3 regions of the Alkalibacillus silvisoli genome follow, and region 1 is predicted to be linked to each of the others. Evidence: riboswitches for the same ligand, from Rfam matches in the RefSeq annotation. Region 1 holds a riboswitch; each other region holds the start of a gene.
The links. A riboswitch is a leader RNA that binds a small molecule or an ion and turns the genes downstream of it on or off. The one in region 1 is predicted to bind S-adenosylmethionine.
Positions count from the first base shown of each region.

Region 2: it holds a riboswitch for S-adenosylmethionine, as region 1 does, so the genes downstream of both, ABDZ63_RS10365 (methionine ABC transporter ATP-binding protein) here and metX (homoserine O-acetyltransferase MetX) in region 1, are expected to answer to the same signal.
Region 3: it holds a riboswitch for S-adenosylmethionine, as region 1 does, so the genes downstream of both, metK (methionine adenosyltransferase) here and metX (homoserine O-acetyltransferase MetX) in region 1, are expected to answer to the same signal.

Region 1 is NZ_BAAACZ010000003.1:6,361-13,094, reverse strand. Features, by position in the region: gene ABDZ63_RS00820 (O-acetylhomoserine aminocarboxypropyltransferase/cysteine synthase family protein) at 1-81, opposite strand, end outside; gene metX (homoserine O-acetyltransferase MetX) at 78-1,151, opposite strand; SAM riboswitch class I at 1,251-1,363, opposite strand; gene trhO (oxygen-dependent tRNA uridine(34) hydroxylase TrhO) at 1,442-2,413, opposite strand; gene ABDZ63_RS00805 (C45 family autoproteolytic acyltransferase/hydrolase) at 2,787-3,827, shown strand; gene ABDZ63_RS00800 (alpha/beta hydrolase) at 3,885-4,487, opposite strand; gene ABDZ63_RS00795 (ferredoxin family protein) at 5,007-5,246, opposite strand; gene ABDZ63_RS00790 (S8 family serine peptidase) at 5,559-6,734, shown strand, end outside.
Region 2 is NZ_BAAACZ010000017.1:14,401-21,134, forward strand. Features, by position in the region: gene ABDZ63_RS10335 (acyl-CoA dehydrogenase family protein) at 1-1,661, shown strand, start outside; gene ABDZ63_RS10340 (arsenate reductase family protein) at 1,926-2,282, shown strand; gene gcvH (glycine cleavage system protein GcvH) at 2,359-2,742, shown strand; gene ABDZ63_RS10350 (toprim domain-containing protein) at 2,818-3,180, shown strand; gene ABDZ63_RS10355 (thioredoxin family protein) at 3,177-3,497, shown strand; gene ABDZ63_RS10360 (TlpA disulfide reductase family protein) at 3,549-3,974, opposite strand; SAM riboswitch class I at 4,067-4,177, shown strand; SAM riboswitch class I at 4,275-4,385, shown strand; gene ABDZ63_RS10365 (methionine ABC transporter ATP-binding protein) at 4,474-5,499, shown strand; gene ABDZ63_RS10370 (methionine ABC transporter permease) at 5,492-6,160, shown strand; gene ABDZ63_RS10375 (MetQ/NlpA family ABC transporter substrate-binding protein) at 6,227-6,734, shown strand, end outside.
Region 3 is NZ_BAAACZ010000017.1:74,748-81,481, reverse strand. Features, by position in the region: gene mnmM (tRNA 5-(aminomethyl)-2-thiouridylate-methyltransferase MnmM) at 1-68, shown strand, start outside; gene ABDZ63_RS10720 (hypothetical protein) at 255-656, shown strand; gene ABDZ63_RS10715 (tetraprenyl-beta-curcumene synthase family protein) at 1,069-2,139, opposite strand; gene ABDZ63_RS10710 (hypothetical protein) at 2,147-2,284, opposite strand; gene ABDZ63_RS10705 (gamma carbonic anhydrase) at 2,533-3,051, shown strand; gene metK (methionine adenosyltransferase) at 3,141-4,343, opposite strand; SAM riboswitch class I at 4,499-4,605, opposite strand; gene pckA (phosphoenolpyruvate carboxykinase (ATP)) at 4,785-6,377, shown strand; gene ytkD (RNA deprotection pyrophosphohydrolase) at 6,413-6,734, opposite strand, start outside.

The sequences.
Region 1 (6,734 bases):
CGCTCGTGCTCCTGTTGCTGAATCTGCTTCTAAACCACCATGTACTCCAATTGTTTCTAAGCGATAATTTTTTTGACTCATCCTTCACCACTCCTATTCAATAATTTGGATTCTTTTATACTTTCTAAACTTACTTTAATCACATCTCCCCACTTCTGAAACTCGACTAAAAAACCATCATGCCCAAAAATTGTTTCAACTTCACAGTATTTAGCTGAACCTCCTAGTATATTGAGGTGATCAACAAATGCTTTTATCTCATGAGGCGGGTATAACAAATCATGTTGAAAACTAAGTGCGACAACAGGAACCTCTAATTGACTTAAAGCTAGCTCATACCCACCCCTCCCTCGCCCAATGTCATGACCATTCATCGCATTAAGCAAGATCAAATAACTATTCGCATCAAAACGATTAACCAACTTTTCCGCTTGGTGACTTAAATAAGATTCAACTTCATACTTCTGATTAAGCTCAGTTCGGTTAAACCGCTCTTGAAATAGTGGTGCTGAACGATATGTAATCATGCCAATCGCCCGAGCTAATCCGAGTCCTTCTTTAGGTGTTTTACCTTGTTGCCAATTTGAGTCCTGCTTAATCGCTTGAGCTGAAATATGATTAAATGCAATGGCATAATCACTGAACTGCGGTGTTACAGCTATTGGAATGATGACATCGACAAAACCTGGATACATCAAGCCCCACTCAAGCACTTGCATACCACCTAATGACCCTCCAATGACTGCATGCAAGTGGTTAATGCCTAACTTCTTAAGTGCTAGATACTGGATTTCAACTAAATCCCTAATTGTAATCTGTGGAAAGTCTACCCCGTACATATTTCCCGTGTTCGAATTAATGGACTTAGGACCTGAAGAACCATCGCAACCACCCAAGACATTAAAGGTCAACACTTGATACTCATCAACGTCAATATAACCACCTTGATTGATTAACCCTCGCCACCATCCCGGTTCATCTTCAGTTCCAACAGTACAATGGTTACCTGTTAACGCATGACATACTAAAATAACAGGTGATTGTTCAAGTCCAGCTCTCTCAAAAACTAACTCCACTTCATCTAAAATATAGCCTGATTCTAGTGTGAAATTAGGAATAACTACTTTCCCTACATCTCTTCTAACTGTCACCACCTCCTCCTTTCCAATCGCTTGAAATAATCATTTTAAAAATACAAAAAACCTCTCTACCTTGAAAGATAGAGAGGTCAAATATACACGTATTTGTCTCCCTCATCTTCCAAAGCAAAATCTTGCCTTGTCAGGAATTAGCACCTTTCAAACCGATGTTCGAAGGTTGCCGGGCGTCAACGGGCCAGTCCCTCAGCCACTCTAGATAAGAGTCAAAATTGTTATTCAATTTTAAATATTAGATTATACGCATGGTATCATGGTACTTATAACCATGTCAACAAATAAATTTAAGCCTTTTCTTTTTCGTATTCGTCAATAGCTTCCATCTTCGCTTGTACTTCCTCTTCAGATAAACTGCGTTCTTCGATATAACGGTTTCGTGGATGTACACGGCATTCATGAGAACAACTTCTTAAGTAGAAATGTTCATTTTCCAAAGAGGATAAAATTTGTTCATTACAGTCAGGGTTCGCGCAATTGACGTAGCGTTCACACGGCTCACCTGTGAAATAGTCACGACCTACAACATGATGCTCTACTTGGTTAATTGGAACACTAATACGCTCATCAAACACGTAGCATTGTCCATCCCATAATTGGCCTTGCACCTCAGGGTCTTTACCATAAGTTACAATACCACCATGGAGTTGTCCAACATCGTCAAAGCCCTCTTCCTTCAACCACCCTGAGAACTTTTCACAACGAATTCCACCTGTACAATATGTTAGCACACGCTTACCTTCTAGTAATTCTTTGTTCTCTTTAACCCACTCAGGTAGCTCACGGAAATTACGAACATCTGGACGAATCGCACCACGGAAGTGTCCAATATCATACTCATAATCATTACGAGCATCTAATACAATGGTATCTTCTTTTTGCATTTCCTCAAAGAACTCTTTCGGCTCTAAATACTCACCTGTTTGTTGATTAGGATTAATGTCTTCTTCTTCTAAACTCAAGTTAACAATCTCAGACTTATAACGAACGTGCATCTTCTTAAATGCGTGATCATCCGCTTCATCAATCTTAAATGTCATATCTTCAAAACGCGGATCTGCCTGAAGAGCTTTTATATATTTATTTGTTTGCTCAATTGTACCTGAAACTGTGCCGTTTAACCCCTCTTCCGCGACAATAATTCGACCTTTTAAGCCTAGGTCAAAGCACAGTTGTAAGTGCTCATCACGGAATGCCTCAGCATCTTCAATCGGAACATATTTGTAATAAAGCAAAACCCTGTAATCCTTATTAGACATATTAACCACCTTGCTTTTATATTTTATCGCATTATAATAAAGTATTGAAATCAACATTGTATTATACAATAAGGTTAGACATTATTCAATTAAATCAATCGGTTCCAACTATGTACTTTATGGATTTTCGCTAAACTTTGCACAACAATCTGGCGTTCGCCTAATTATTTTGTTTTTCGCCTGATTATTCTGGATTTCGCCTGAAAAATTCAATTTTCGCCTAATTATTTAAAATATCGCCTAATTCTAAAATAATCAGGCGATTTCACACATCTCCTTAGGCAAACTTTTAGATAAGTTCTCATATTTAGCTAAATTCAACCAAATCTTGTATAATTAAAATCAAAATTTTAAAAGAGGATTGAAATAAACAATGAAACAGATTTATAGCGAAATCTTTCAATTTAGAGGCAGCCATTATGACTTTGGTTATGAACAAGGAAGGCAGTTAAAAGATTCATTAACCATACAAAATCGTAAAAAACATTGGAAAATTAGAAAACCTCGCTTTTCGATCAATGTATATGACACAAAGGACAAGTTTATGCAATATGCGCCCAACATGTGGGCTGAGCTAGAGGGATTAAGAGATGGACTTGAATTACCTATGGAAGAGGTTTTACGTGATTTTGGTGGTTACCGAACCGCAATTACTAAAAGTGGTTGTTCGATCATGACCGAAGAAGATTATATGATTCGTAATTATGACTATCAACCACAAACATACGAAGGGCGATACACCCTCTTCAAGCCAACAGATGGCGGATATGCTGTTATTGGGCCAACATCACGTGTTACAGGTCGCATGGATGGTATGAATGAAGAAGGACTTGTCATGGCTTATAATTTTACCCATCGTAAAAGTCCAGAAGACGGATTTGTCTGTTATATGATCGGACGAATCATATTAGATACGTGCGCAAATGTCGATCATGCCGTGCAACTCTTAAAAGAAATTCCACATCGAAACGCATTTAGCTATATTTTATTAGACCCGAATGGTAAAACTTATGTTGTTGAAACAAGTCCTCGTGGGGTACACGTGAGAAGTTCAAATGTTTGTACAAACCACTTTGAATATTTAACTAAAGAAAATCGCCATCACTTAGAAGACTCCTATAAACGAAAAGAGGCTATTAACTTACAAAGAGAATCTAACATGAGTGCGAAAGAAGCTTTTCGCCTGATGAATGACAGTGGGCGTGGCGTTTTCTCACATAAATATAAAAGTTGGGCTGGAACTATTCATACCTCAGCCTACTTTCCAAAACAACGTGAGGCGTGGTTTGCCTTAGGTGGCGATGCAGAGCCTGTTAAATTCAGCTTTGATTCTTGGTTAAAGGGTGAAGATATAGCATTTAATAAAATTGAAGGAGAAGTTGATACAGACCTTTCTTTTGCCCATATGGATTAAAACAATATCCCCCCTAACTCATTAATTGAACTAGGGGGGGGGGGTAAATAAAATGATTTACAAATTGTTATACCATTCAGCTGCTGCTTTTACTTCACCTAAGTTGAGTTGGTGCCCTTGACTTTCCCAGTGCAGCTGAACATTAGCACCAGCACCTTCTAGTAATTCTTTAAGATCTTCTGATTCCTGCGCTGGACAAATCGGATCATTCGTTCCAGCTGCGATAAATACATCTTTACCGTCTAAATCTGGTAATTCAATTCCACGACGCGGCACCATTGGGTGGTGTAAACTAGCTGCTTTTAAGGAATCTTCATAATGAAACATTAAACTACCCGCAATATTAGCACCATTTGAATACCCAACAGCCACAACTTGATCACGGTCAAACCCGTAATCTTGGGCCGCCTCGTTTAAGAATTCGTACAGCTCTTTCGTTCGGAAGATTAAATCCTCTTCATCAAAAACCCCTTCTGCTAAACGACGAAAATATCGTGGCATACCATTTTCAGAAACATTGCCTCGAACACTTAACACATTAGCTTCAGGGTCTATATGATCAACTAAAGGTAATAAGTCTTGTTCATTACCACCTGTACCATGTAAAAGTAACAAAGTTTGCTTGGAAAGGTCTTTCCCTTCACGGAATATATGCTTCATAACAACAATCTCCTTTCATTCACTCATTAATACGATCATTCATAACTTCATATTACCATAGCATTTATCTTGAATTCAAAATAAATGCTGTGGTGTTTATTTTGTTAACTAACTGGGTATTTTATGAACAATACCTCGATAAGGAGTGGCTATTATATGATTAGAACAATATTAATAATTATCGGAGCCATTGTTGTGATTAGTTGGATCATATCCTTGTTTTAAAAGCCAAAGCTAATCATTAAGGACTGAAAATACTATAATCATAGGACAACTATCCTTAAAAATAAACAAGAGCCTGAGCCAAAAGGGATGAAGTATTGTTAAAATGCGAAGTTGAGTAATTACAAGAGCGGATAATTTTATCAGCGATCAGGCGACTATAATCAGCGTTCAGTCTGTTTTGATGTCGAGAGATCGACATGGAAAAATCCGAACGAGTTCATTTACTGATGAATCGTTCGGATTTTCTATTATGACAACCTTATTGTCTCAAGTTTATTTTAGAACCATTCATCACTATTTATTCTTAAAAAACTCTTCTGCCTGCTTCAAATATTTTTCCTCATCTGGCAATAACTCCAAATCTTCTACAATCGCAGCCACCGGACAAACAGAAACACACGCACCACAATTAATACAAATATCAGGATCAATATAAAATTGATTTTCCCCTTCTTCTATACAATCAACTGGACATACATCGACACACTCAGCTGCCTTTTCTGTTTCACAAGGGCTTGTAATTACAAATGCCATTCTTTTACCCTCCTTCTACCCAAATTTATTCTAACTTAATGATGATCATTTGTTAAAGTGATACACCTTTAGGGCCGCTCTCTTTTGTATTAGTTAATTAGTTTTACATTCGTTCTTTTTCGACACGAACCACATAGTACGTCCTGTTCATTTTACTAAAATCGCGAAAACTTAACAGGATTATGACAATGTAGTAGCTAAATGTAGATGTAACACCACGACTCTCCTGAGTAAAAAATTATATACGAAAGGAGGATCGTTAAACCTCACCCTAGAAATTACACAGGTTTTCAAAAATGGGAGGAGGATTTGATGGTTAGATCGTTAAGTATTATTGTTTCAGTTGTAATGGTGCTTGCGCTTATGACACCTAGTTTCTCATTCGCTCAAAATCAAGGTGTCTCTAAAGCGTTGAATGACTCTGCTAAAACAGCTGAGGCAAAATTTAGTGATCGTTTAAAGACTGAGTTTGAAGAGGATGACAACATTACCTTCCTCGTTAAATTTAACGAGAAAGCAGATGTCATGCAGGTAGCTGAAGAAGCACAGGCTAAAGCTTCAGAAAACAATTTATCTGCTTTAAACGCAGAGTATACACAACGCTCTGCAGTCATCTCTGAATTGAAGTATGTATCAAAATCTTCGCAACAAAATGTTAAAGCATTTTTAGAACAAGAGATCGAAAATGGTACCGTTGAAGATTACCACTCTTATCATATCGTAAACGGTATGGCAGTAACAGCACCTAAAGAAATCGCTGAAAGAATCGCATCTTTCCCAGAAGTTGAAAAACTACTGCCTAACGAAGAGCGTCAACTTAATGAGGTAACTGTTGATACAGAAGCTGAAGAAGTTGAGTCTGAAATTGCAAATGTTGAATGGAACATTGAGCAAGTTCACGCTCCTGAAGTTTGGGATATGGGAATTGACGGTGCTGGTATTGTAGTCGGTGCTATTGATACAGGTGTTGAATGGGACCACCCAGCACTTAAAGATCAGTACCGCGGCTATGATTCTGCTACTGATGAAGTCGACCATCAATACAGTTTCTTTGATCCTGTCGGCGGTCAATCTGATGCTTATGATGACCAAGGTCACGGAACTCACGTAGCCGGTACAATGGTTGGTGCCGAGCCAGATGGTTCTAATCAAGTTGGTGTGGCACCTGGTGCAAAACACATTGCAGCAAAAGCGTTTGATGCAAGTGGTGGCGGAAATGACGCTAACATTTTAGCTGCTGGTGAGTGGATGCTTGCTCCTGGCGATGACGTCACAAAAGCTCCGGATGTTGTAAACAACTCTTGGGGTGGCGGACCTGGTCTTGATGAATGGTATCGTGATGTTGTAACGTCTTGGAGAGCAGCTGGTATTTTCCCTGAATTCTCTGCAGGTAACACAACATTAACAAACCCAGGTGGTCCTGGTTCAATCGCTGTACCAGCTAACTATCCTGAATCATTCGCTACAGGCGCTACTGATAGCGACAAC
Region 2 (6,734 bases), on a different contig from region 1:
AAGAATATATTAAAAATGATGTATGGCCTGTACTTGAAGACTTAGAAAATCATGAATTTGATAAGTCAGTAACGTTATTACAAAAAGCTGGAGAACTAGGGCTATTAGGAATTGATGTGCCAGAGGAATACGGTGGTCTTGAACTAGATAAGATTACCTCATCACTAGTAACTGAGAAAATGTCACTTGCAGGTGGTTTTTCAATTACCCATGGTGCTCACGTAGGAATCGGATCTCTACCAATTGTGTTTTTCGGTAATGAAGAGCAAAAACAAAAGTATTTACCATCTTTAGCAACTGGTGAGAAGATTGCAGCATATGCATTAACTGAGCCTGGTTCTGGTTCAGATGCCTTAGGTGCGAAGACGACAGCAGTATTAAATGAAGAAGGAACTCATTACGTGTTAAATGGTGAAAAACAGTGGATTACAAACTCTGCTTTCGCTGATGTATTCGTTGTATATGCGAAAATAGATGGAGAGAAGTTCTCTGCATTTATTATAGAGCGTGATTTTCCAGGTGTTTCGACGGGTCCTGAAGAGAAAAAGATGGGGATTAAATCATCTTCTACTCGTACATTAGTACTTGAAGATGCGCAAGTACCAGTAGAAAACGTACTAGGTGAAATTGGCCGTGGTCATATTATAGCCTTTAACATCCTAAACGTAGGTCGTTATAAGTTAGCTATTGGTGGTGTTGGTGGTGCAAAACGCGCATTAGAATTAGCAGTGCAATACGCTAATGAACGTAAACAGTTCCAAACACCTATTTCAAGCTTTTCATTAATTCAAGAGAAGCTAGCGAATATGGCGACACAAACGTATGCGAATGAAAGTGCTGTATATCGTACAGTAGGTTTATTCGAATCACGTCTAGGTCAGCTATCTAAAGAAGAGCTGAATGATGGTTCTGCTGTTGCAAAAGGTATTGCAGAGTATGCGATTGAGTGTTCAATGAACAAATATACAGCAACTGAACTATTAGACTATGTTGCTGATGAAGCGGTACAGATTCATGGTGGTTACGGCTTTATGGCAGAGTACGAAGTAGAGCGTATTTACCGTGATTCTAGAATTAACCGTATTTTCGAAGGTACAAATGAAATTAACCGTCTATTAGTACCAGGCACTTTCTTGAAAAAAGCAATGAAAGGTGAGCTTCCATTACTTGAAAAAGCAATGGGACTTCAAAACGAACTAATGGCAATGATGCCAGAAACACCTGGTGACGAAGCGTTAGAACAAGAGAAATACCTTGTAGGTAACGCGAAGAAAATTGGGCTACTAGCAGCGGGTATTGCCGCTCAAAAGTACCAAGAAAAATTAGAGCAAGAACAAGAGCTGCTATCGAACATTGCTGACATTGCAGCGGACGTTTATAACATGGAATCAGCTGTTTTACGTACAGCTAAAGCCATTGCAAGAGATGGTGAAGAGAAGAGTAGACAGAAGCTTCTTTACACTCAAGTATTCGTAGAAGAGACGTTAAACAACATTGAAGCTCATGCGAAAGAAACGTTAATTGCAGTTGAAGAAGGCGATAACTTACGTATGATGCTATCAGCACTTCGTAAGCTAACACGTCGCGAGCACATTAACGTGATCGAGAAGAAGCGTGAGATCGCAAGCACGTTAATCGAAGAAGAAAAGTATTACGTTTAATATTTAACTAATTAAAGGCACTGACCGCTATAGTGGTTAGTGCTTTTGATTTGGTATAAACTGTTATATCAGCGATTTTGTTGATATTCCGGCGAAAAAAATTATAATCCGGCGAAAATCAAAATAATCCGGCGAAAAATTAAATATATCGGCGAACGCCGAATTATATCAGCGAACGCCGATAAATAGATTAGGAAGCCCTATGCTTATCGAGTGAGGGAATCAATCTCTTATGGTAAAATTACAATGAGGAGGTGCTATAATATGTCTCTAACAGTATATCAATACCCGAAATGCGGTACTTGCCGTAAAGCCTTAAAGTGGTTAGATGAGAATGGGATTAATTATGAATCAGTACATATAGTGGACAATCCCCCATCAAAGGAAAATCTTGAGGAGTTAATTAAGAAGAGTGACTTACCTGTTAAGAAGTTCTTTAACACATCTGGCAAGAAATATCGTGAATTAGGTTTGAAAGACAAGTTGAAAGACATGCCAGAAGAAGAGCAAATTGATTTACTAGCATCTGATGGTATGCTTATTAAACGACCAATCACAACTGATGGAAGTCGGGTAACGGTAGGCTTCAAAGAAGAAGAATTTGAACAAACTTGGAAATAATGAGTTGAATAATGCATTCAACTAAGGATTGTTGTATGATAAACTTGTGAATATTGATAATAATGGAGGGTCAGAAATGAGTTTACCAAAAGACTTACGTTATTCTGAAGAACACGAATGGGTAAAAGAAGAAGGAGAAAAACTACGTATAGGAATTACTGATTTCGCACAATCTGAGCTTGGTGATATCGTATTTGTTGAGCTTCCAGAAGAGGGCGACGAAATTGAGTTAGACGAGCCATTTGGTAGTGTTGAATCAGTTAAAACAGTATCTGAGCTTTATGCTCCAGTAACTGGTAAAGTAGTAGAAGTAAACGAAGAGCTTGAAGATAGCCCTGAGTTTGTTAACGAATCTCCATATGAGAAAGCTTGGATGATTGTTGTTGAACCAAGTGATCGTTCACAGCTTGATGATTTAATGGATGCAGATGCTTATAAAGAAATGACTGAAGACGAATAATATCTAAATAAACAAATTAGAGAGACTGATTCCAAGTAAGGATCAGTCTTTTCTATAAGTCATAGGTGTGAAAGTATGGATCAGTTAACTCAAGTTTTAATCGTCGAAGGTAAACAAGATCGAAAGAAATTAAATAAAGTATTAGCAAATGAAGAAGAAATCATTTGTACATTTGGGACGTTAAGTGCTTATGCATTGGATGAATTGATTGATGAGTATATGCTTTTTGATCGTGATGTATTTATTTTTACAGATACTGATGACTCTGGTGTGAAGTTACGAAAGTTATTAAACCAGGAGCTCTCACATGCGGAGAATTTATTCATCGACCCTAAATATCGTCAAGTTGAAGACACACCGGAATACGTGATAGCATCTATTTTGCAAGCAGCAAACTTTGATGTGAACTTAGAATATTTGAAAGGGTCTGAAACATGATGCAAGAAATTAGCCGAGAACAAGCGCAGTTTATTATACGTAAAAAGGACTACCACACATTATTCGTTAACAGCCCTTTTTGTGGGACGTGTAAAGTAGCTAAGCGGATGCTCACCTATATAGAAGAAACACTTGAAAGAGAGTGTTTTTTTGAATTGAATGCAACATTAGCACCAGATTTCATGCAGCAGTTTAATATTAAAAGTGTACCATGTTTAATTGTGTTTAAAGCTGGTGAGCCGGTAGAGCGGGTTTATACTTTTAACTCTGTACCCTATCTATTAAAAGAAATGGGACCTTACTTAATAGAAAAGTAGACTAAAGAAAAAGCCAAATAGTCATGAAGACTGGTTTGGCTTTAATCTAGGCTATTGAGTTGAAAAATACTGACCTACTATTTTAATCACTTCAACAAAGTCATCTTTATCCCCGAATCTTCCAGCAATATTACCATCTAAATCAATGACAATCGTCGTTGGCACAGAATCACATTCATATAGATCATATACTTCTCTGTCACGATCTTTCAATGTTGGTTGTGATAAAAATTGATCTTGGAACTTATAGGCTTCTTCTTCATCACGTTCACGAGCAGGTACATTAATCGTGATCATTTCAATGTTGTCATTACGCATCGTTTTATAGAATTGTTCTTTTTTGGGCATGTCTCTAGAACAATCAGGACACCATGAAACCCAAAATGTCAGAACGATTACTTTTTGGCCAATGACGTCTTTTAAATTAAACGTTTCATCACGGTCTAAATATGGTAATTCAAATAATGGTGCTTTCATTATCTCACCCTTTTAAAAATTTTTCTGAAATTGAATTGACGTAATTCATTACCTATGCTAACATACAATTTATCGAAAGTTGAATAATTAAATTCTTATCCAGAGTGGTGGAGGGAAAGGCCCTGTGAAACCCGGCAACCGTTATAGAACCGTCTATAATAGGTGCTAATTCCTGCAATGTTATTGACATTGTAAGATAAGATTGAGCTTAAGACTCTTTCTTGTTCTTACAAGAAAGTTTTTTTATTTATTAACACGTTAGTTTAGTAATGTGTGAAGTGATTAAAATATTATATAAATCTCTTATCCAGAGTGGTGGAGGGACCGGCCCTGTGAAACCCGGCAACCGTTATGGAAACGTCCATAATAGGTGCTAATTCCTGCAAAGCGATGAGCTTTGAAAGATAAGAGAACAAAAGGTTAGCCATTCTTAACCTCTCTGTTCTCTTACCTGAGCAGAGAGGTTTTTATTTGACTGTAAAACTAGGAGGGGAACGCATTGATTTCAATCAAGAACCTGTCGAAGGTATTTAATACAAAAGATCAAACGGTTCAAGCTGTTGATGATGTATCGATCAACATTCCAAAAGGGGAGATTTATGGTGTTATTGGTTACAGCGGTGCAGGTAAAAGTACATTTATCCGTTTAATCAATCGTTTAGAAGACCCAACTGAAGGTGAAATATTATTAAATAACCAAGATATTACAGCTTTACGAAAAGGTGAATTGAGAAAACAGCGCCAGAAAATTGGCATGATCTTTCAACATTTCAACTTACTATGGTCACGAACAGTTTTTGAAAACATCGCATTCCCTTTAGAAATCGCAGGTATATCAAAACAAGAGCGTGAACGTAAAGTATTAGAATTAATTGATCTTGTAGGCTTAAAAGGACGTGAACAATCTTATCCTTCACAACTAAGTGGCGGTCAAAAACAGCGTGTCGGTATTGCACGTGCACTAGCGAATGAGCCGACTGTGTTACTTTGTGACGAAGCGACATCTGCATTAGACCCAGAGACGACAGATGACATTTTGGATTTACTCGTTTCGATTAATGAGAAGTTAAATTTAACGATTATTTTAATTACACACGAAATGCACGTAATTCAAAAGATTTGTCATCAAGTCGCGGTGATGGAGCAAGGTAAAGTTGTTGAACAAGGTGAAGTGCTAGATGTATTCGTAAAGCCGCAGTCAAAGACAACGAAACGTTTCGTTCAACAATTAAGCCCATTAGAGCATCAAATAGATCGATTAAATCAATTTATTACAAATGATGAGCAATCTGAAGTGGTCAAACTTCACTTTATCGGAAATAACGCCAAACGTGCACTCATTAGTGAAGTTTCAAAACAGCTCGATGTAGAGATAAATATATTACAGGGTTCAATATCACCAACGCAAGAAGGTGCTTATGGCACGCTTTATGTTGAAATTAAAGGTAAGCCTAGTGTGATTCAAAACAGCATTTCTTATATTGAATCCTCTGGTGTGGAAGTAGAGGTGTTAAGACATGTTTAATGAATTATTCCCGAATGTACAAATGGATCATCTGTGGACAGCGACTTATGAGACATTTTATATGACGATCATCTCTGTAGTTGGAACATTTATATTTGGAATACTATTAGGTCTCTTGTTGTATTTAACAGCTCGAGGAAACTTGTGGCAGAATTCGATAGTTAATTCAATCACAGCAACTGTTGTCAATGTTTTCAGGGCGATTCCTTTTATTATATTAATTTTACTGCTATTCCCGTTTACTGACTTTTTAGTAGGGACTATTCGAGGGCCAGAAGCAGCATTACCAGCCTTAATCATTGGTGCTGCTCCATTCTATGCTAGATTAGTAGAAATTGCATTGAAGGAAGTAGATAAAGGAGTTGTTGAAGCAGCGCAAGCAATGGGGGCTAAAGCACACACGATTATTTTTAAAGTATTACTACCTGAGTCGATGCCAGCACTAATTTCAGGAATTACAGTCACAGCAATTGCGTTAATTAGTTATACAGCAATGGCAGGCGTGATTGGCGCTGGTGGGTTAGGTGACTTAGCTTATATGCAAGGGTTCCAAAGGCGTAATTTTGATGTTGTATTTCTATGTACTGTCTTTATTGTTGTTATTGTATTTATCTTTCAATTTATTGGCGATTGGTTCTCAAGGAAAATTGATCATCGTTAATAACAAGTTTGTGATCATGCAATCTTGTCATTATAAAGGATTTAAAAATGAGGGGAGTTATTTAAGATGAAAAAGTTTTTAACAGTATTATTCGTTTCATTATTAGCTATAACATTACAAGCTTGTGGTACAGGAGAGGCTGAAGGTGGAACAGATAGCGGCTCTAGTGATGAGCCAGTAGAAATTGTTGTAGGTGCATCCAATGTACCTCACTCTGAAGTGTTAGAAGAGGCTAAGCCGTTGTTAGAAGAAGAGGGCGTTATTTTAGAAGTAGAAGTGTATCAGGATTATGTGTTACCAAATGAAGATTTAGATAATGGCACATTAGATGCGAACTATTTTCAGCATATTCCTTATTTAGAGAGTCAAATTGCTGATGTAGGTTATGACTTTGTAGAGCTTGGTGGCGTTCATATTGAGCCGATGGGGATCTATTCTAAAAACGTAACAGACATTGATGAAATTGAAGAAGGTACAGAAGTGATTATGAGTCGTTCTGTTGCAGATCATGGTCGTATATTAACTTTACTACAAGAAAATGGTCTAATTGAAATTGACCCAGATGTTGATTCTG
Region 3 (6,734 bases), on a different contig from region 1:
TTGTAAAGTATCAAATGGTGAATCGTAGCGAAAAAGCCCCTTTTGTTGTAGCAATCTATAAAAAATAGAATTAATAGTGATATAACTAGTCACAGACAGCCTACTAATCAGGTGTTCCTGATGTTTTTTTACCTAAATTCTTATAAAACATAGACTTTTTTACTCAGGAAGAATCTATGTATTATAAGTCTATTGCATAAATGCGATCCAGTCTCATATAAATTTACTAACCACAATAGACTGGGGGAATGAAGATGGCCAATTCAAACGAGGAGAAACTAACAGAAGAGTTATTAAAAAAATACTATGATTTAAGCACCGAGAAAAAAGAGATCGAAAAAGACTTGAATCAAATCAAAAAACAAATCCATAGCTACTTAGATGAACAGTTTGGAGAAGAGGAGAAGGGTGAAGTTAAAATTGGGAAATATAAAGTACAGCGCACGATTCGATCTTCTATTAAATACGACGATGAAAAGACAATTCAAAAATTAGAAGATTTAAATTTAGAAGATTTTATTTTACAAGTTAAACTTCCAGATACAGAAAAGCTAGAATCTGCAATGAAGTTAGATTTAGTAAATGAAGATGAATTCTCAGGTTGTAAAAAAGAAAAACGCTCAAGAGCTATTACAGTTAAGGAATTAAGCTTATAGATTATATCCAATGTCTCCCAGTTAAGGCTTAGTTAATGTTATTGTGAATCACTTTTGGTACAAGCATTAAGGCGACCTGGACTTCTCTAGTGTCGATGGTGGCTACAATAGGTTCTGTACAGCGAGTAATCACAGGCTAAGGGTGTACTTTCATAAGGGTGTGGTGGCCTCCGAGTAGCGAACAGGACGCTTTTAGGTTTTAGCGGATGCATGAAAATATTAATCAACCTGGAGTCGCCACCTTCGCTCACCACAACCCAACAACTCAAATGAAAAACTCCAACCTCAGTAGTTATATCATGTCGTTATTGAGTAACGTTTCAAATGACCAGTAAATTTCAAAAGGACATATTACACCTTTGTCCCCCCCTTGACTACCCCCTCTTTAGTAGCTCTCACGACTCAGTTAATACTACGCTGATTTAGATTTATAGCTTTTAAATTTTCGATAAGCCTTTCCGTTCCAATAAACGATTTTCGCTCGCCAACCTGCACTTTGTAGTAAATATTTTATCGCATTGTCAGAGGTTTTGATTTGTTTAACTTTAGGGTCTGATAAGTATAGGCCAACAAGCCCGTCTACGATGAGTTGGTGAAAGTTTTGATCTGGTATATTAGTCAAGTTCTGTCTGGCTTGCTTGATCATTTGAGCCATTCGTTCTAGTTTTTCATTTTCATCTTGATAATAATTAACAAAATTTAAATCGCCTTCAACCTCATCTTCATGTTGGTCAATGAAGTAATCTAACAATATATGTAATCCTTGCAAAGATGGGAAGAATGCTTCTTGTATGACACGACCATGTTGTTCATTAGCTAACCCGTACGAAATTAAACAAAATACACCTAACGTAGAACCAGTGGCTGCAGAGAATTCGTACCACCTTAAATCTTCATCCTCATTTTCATGTTCAAACCATTCAGTTAATCGATAGACGCGCTCATGTTCAACAACGTGTTTATGAACTTGTAAATCAACATATAAAGATGCTAAGCGTTCGATATAAGGTTGGATTTGGTCATAATTAGGGATTTGTTTTATTATTCTTTGGCATTCTAGCACTAAACTTTTCAAATACCCTTGGTCATCTTGATCATCACGATACTTATAATAATTAACTTGATCAATTTCAGGCTCTATTCGAATCGCATCTAATTGTGCTTGGTGTAATTGCCTAAAATCGACAGGGTCTAGTGATTGGCTCCGATCACATAAATTATCAAGGTAATCGCTAATCGTCTGGTATGAAACGATAAAATCAATCGCTTTTTGCCATTTTTCTCTGGCAAGTGTGGCATAGATCGAACCACCTTCACAGTGGAACGTTTTCGAATCAATACTTGCTAAAGCTTGTGTTCTTAACTCTTCGTTAGGGATTTGATTTGCATAATCTCGCCATTTCGATAACATGTTATTCACTTGTGGAAATAAATCTTTATAACAGGTTGCTAGAACTTGCGACAGTGAATTAGGAATCTTCATAAAAGTATTAGCCCTCCTGTTTTATAATTACCTGTTGTTTTATAAACTTTAACGCTTGCTTCATAACGTCATCACGCTCTTGTTCATTAAACACTTCATAATATAAGCTTTGCCAAATTTGCAGCTCTTTATCTTTTATGGGCAATTTCTAAAACCAATTTTCCACACGTTCAACAGGGACTAAATGATCTTCTTTAGCCTGTAAAATTAATGTTGGGACTTCTTTATAATCCGCAATTTTGTTAAACGCTATATGAACGCCCCATGTATTAACACAATAACGGCTTTGAAAGCATCACTCTCTCTCACTAACATATATTCTCCTCCCATAACAAAATGTCCTTGAATTTTGTTATAATTATCTTACCATATTATTCATTTAGGAGGTCAACAATGATACTACCTTATAAAGGACAATACCCAACTATTGATGCTTCTGCTTACATATCTGAGGATGTCGTAATTACGGGTGATGTGACGATTGGAGCACATAGTAGTATTTGGTTTAAAACGGTTATACGTGGTGATGTTTCACCCACTAAAATAGGTCAAAATGTTAATATCCAAGACCAAAGTATGCTCCACCAAAGTCCAAATCAACCTTTAATTATTGAAGATGGTGTAACAGTAGGACATCAAGTCATGCTACATTCTTGTGTAATAAGAGAGAATGCTCTTATCGGAATGGGGGCTACTGTATTAGATGGAGTTGAAATTGGCGAGAATGCTTTCATTGGAGCAGGAAGCTTAGTTCCACCAGGTAAGAAGATCCCACCAAATAGCTTAGCGTTTGGTAGGCCTGCTAAAGTCATTCGTGAGATCACTGAAGAAGACCTTAAAGAAATGAACCGTATCCGGCAAACATATGTTGATAAAGGTCAAGTTTATAAAGAAGAACAACAAAACCGTTAAGTGAAGCCTGTTTACTAGATGTAGTTATTAATCTAGCTAAAGTAAAAAGCTTTGTATGTCCTAAACCTGGACATACAAAGCTTCTTTTATTATTCGATACCAATTATTTGTTTTAATTGTTCAGCTCGGTCAGTACGCTCCCATGTGAAGTCTTCGTCCGTACGACCAAAATGGCCGTAAGCAGCTGTCTTCTTATAAACCGGACGTCTTAAATCTAACATTTCAATTATACCAGCTGGACGTAAATCAAATGTTTCACGAACCGCTTCAACTAAACGTTCTTCAGAAACTTTACCTGTACCAAATGTATTAACCGAAATAGAAACAGGCCTTGCAACACCGATTGCATAAGCTAGTTGTACTTCACATTGGTCAGCTAATCCTGCTGCAACAATATTTTTAGCAACATATCTTGCAGCATAAGCAGCTGAACGGTCAACTTTAGTAGCATCTTTACCACTAAATGCTCCACCACCATGGCGAGCATAACCACCATACGTATCAACGATTATTTTACGACCTGTTAACCCAGCATCACCTTGAGGACCACCAATTACAAAACGGCCAGTTGGATTTATAAAGAATTTAGTGTGATCATCTATTAGTTCATTAGAAACAACTGGAAGAATAACGTGTTCCATTAGATCGGACTTAATTTGTTCTAAGTCAATATCAGGGTGGTGTTGTGTTGAAATAACTACGGTATCAACTCGCTCAGCGTTACCATTATCATCATATTCAATTGTCACCTGGGTTTTACCATCTGGACGTAAATACGGCAATACTTCTGTTTTACGTACATCAGCTAGACGTTTTGATAATTTATGAGACAATGAGATCGGCAAAGGCATTAATTCCTCTGTCTCATTACTTGCATAACCAAACATTAAACCTTGGTCACCTGCACCAATGGCTTCAATTTCATCATCTGACATTTGGCCTTCTCGCTTCTCAAATGCTTCATTAACCCCTTGTGCAATGTCTGGTGATTGCTCATCAATTGAAGTTAAGACAGCGCAAGTCTCATAATCAAATCCGTACTTAGCTCGAGTATAGCCGATTTCCTTAACCGTATCACGAATAATTGTCGGAATATCCACATAAGTCGAAGTTGAGATTTCCCCTGATACTAATACTAAACCTGTTGTAATCGTTGTTTCACAAGCTACACGAGCATTTGGATCTCGTGTTAGAATTTCATCTAAAATAGCATCTGAGATTTGGTCACACATTTTATCTGGGTGTCCTTCTGTGACGGATTCAGACGTAAATAGTCGACGTTGATTCGTCATAAAAATGTATCCTCCCTAATTAATAAATTGAACGGATCTCATACCCTAGCAAAAAGCATTTCACTACTTTTATTTAAACGAACTCATTTTGTTTATTAATGTGCATTAAAAAACCTTTCCCATGTAGACAAGGGAAAGGTTTTAACTGCCTTTCACTCTTATCGTCCAAGGAGTACCTTGCATCAGGATAAGCACCTGTCACATGATGTGATGGTTGCCGAGCTTCATTGGGCCTGTTCCCTCCACTTACTCTGGATAAGAGATATACCGTTTCTGCATTATAATAACGTGAAGGGCAAAACGTGTCAACTTTCGCCTTCTTTTATTATTTATGAAAATTTTATTAATAGTATGGTTTATTTAAATAAATGTGTTATACTATTAACTGACTTAAACATAAAGGAATATCTATAAATACAAATGTAAAAGGGTGATCTAAATATGAAGACAATCAATGTGGACACACTTGTCTCAAAACTAGCGAAATTTGATACAGTGCAAGAAAATTTACCTGTTGCAGAGCTAGTCGAAAAAATTCTATCAAGAGATGAAGGAATTCTTACTTCTACAGGCGCAGTACGAGCAACTACAGGCCATTATACCGGCCGTTCTCCTAAAGATAAATTTATTGTTGAAGATGAAGAAACAAAAAATCAAGTTGATTGGGGAGAAGTCAATCAACCAATCAGTGAAGACAAATTCAATAACTTACTTCAAAAAGTGACAGATTACTTATCAGAACAAGGTGAATTGTTCTCCTTCCGTGGTTTTGCCGGTGCAGACGAAAAGCACCGCCTATCGATTAAGATTGTTACACAATTTGCTTGGCATAATTTATTTGCAAATCAATTATTCATTCGACCTACAGACGAAGAACTTAAAAATCATGAGACAGATTTCACGGTGATTTCTGCACCGCACTTTAAAGCGGACCCATCTGTAGACGGTACAAACTCAGAAACATTTATTATTGTATCATTTAAACATCGAATAGTCTTGATTGGTGGAACAGAGTATGCTGGAGAAATTAAAAAGTCGATTTTCTCTGTCATGAATTATATGTTACCACAAAAAAGTGATGTTCTTTCAATGCACTGTTCAGCAAATGTTGGTGAAGAAGGTGACGTTGCTTTGTTTTTTGGTTTATCAGGAACAGGAAAAACAACTTTATCAGCAGATGAAAATCGTCGTTTAATTGGTGATGATGAACATGGTTGGTCACAAAACGGTGTCTTCAATATTGAAGGAGGATGCTATGCTAAATGTGTCAACTTATCTGAAGAAAAAGAACCTCAAATCTATAACGCCATTCGGTTTGGTTCTGTATTAGAAAATGTAGTCGTTAAAGAGGATTCAAGACTTCCAGATTATGATGATACTAGCTTAACGGAAAACACAAGAGCAGCTTATGCAATTGATCATATTGATAATATTATTAAACCAAGTATTGCTGGTCACCCTAACACAATTGTGTTCCTAACAGCAGATGCTTTCGGCGTATTACCACCAATTAGTAAATTAACGAAAGAGCAAGCCATGTATCATTTCTTAAGCGGATATACCAGTAAGCTAGCAGGTACTGAGCGAGGAATAACAGAACCGGAAGCGACATTCTCCACTTGCTTTGGTTCACCATTTTTACCATTACCAGCTGCAACATATGCAAAAATGTTAGGTGAAAAAATTGACCAACATGATGTGCAAGTATTCCTTGTTAACACAGGATGGACTGGTGGTTCATATGGTGAAGGCTCAAGAATGAAATTAAGCCACACAAGATCCATGGTTCATGCAGCACTTGAAGGTGAGCTTAATAACGTTGATTTTAATCAAGATAAGTTTTTCGGTTTATATATGCCAACGACATGCCCTGGTGTTCCAAGTGATGTACTTAACCCTAAGAAAACTTGGGAAGACCAAGATGCATACGACCTAAAAGCTAAAGAATTAGCGGATAAGTTCCACGAAAACTTCAATAAATTTAATGATGTGCCTAAAGAGATTGTCGCAGCAGGCCCTTCGTTTAAAAATTAACCAATAAAACCGTGTAGGCATACCCTACACGGTTTTTAATTACGCATACTCCTTTTTTCCACTTCTTGAACAGCAATTTTCAATACTTGATCTTTCATCATAAAGCTATAATTTGAATCACTTTTAACATCCTCAGGGATTAAATCTAACAAAACAGGCCCTTCTGTTTCATAATAATGCGACTTCTCTTCTAAATGTGAAACTTGTGCAAAATAAACATTTTTAACAATGTCTCCACCCTTACCATCAACATAATATTGCCCGATAAAATCTAACTGCTCAACCAGTCCACCTGTTTCTTCATAGACTTCTCGTTTAGCCGCTTCTTCAGGACTTTCATTTAGTTCAACTTTTCCA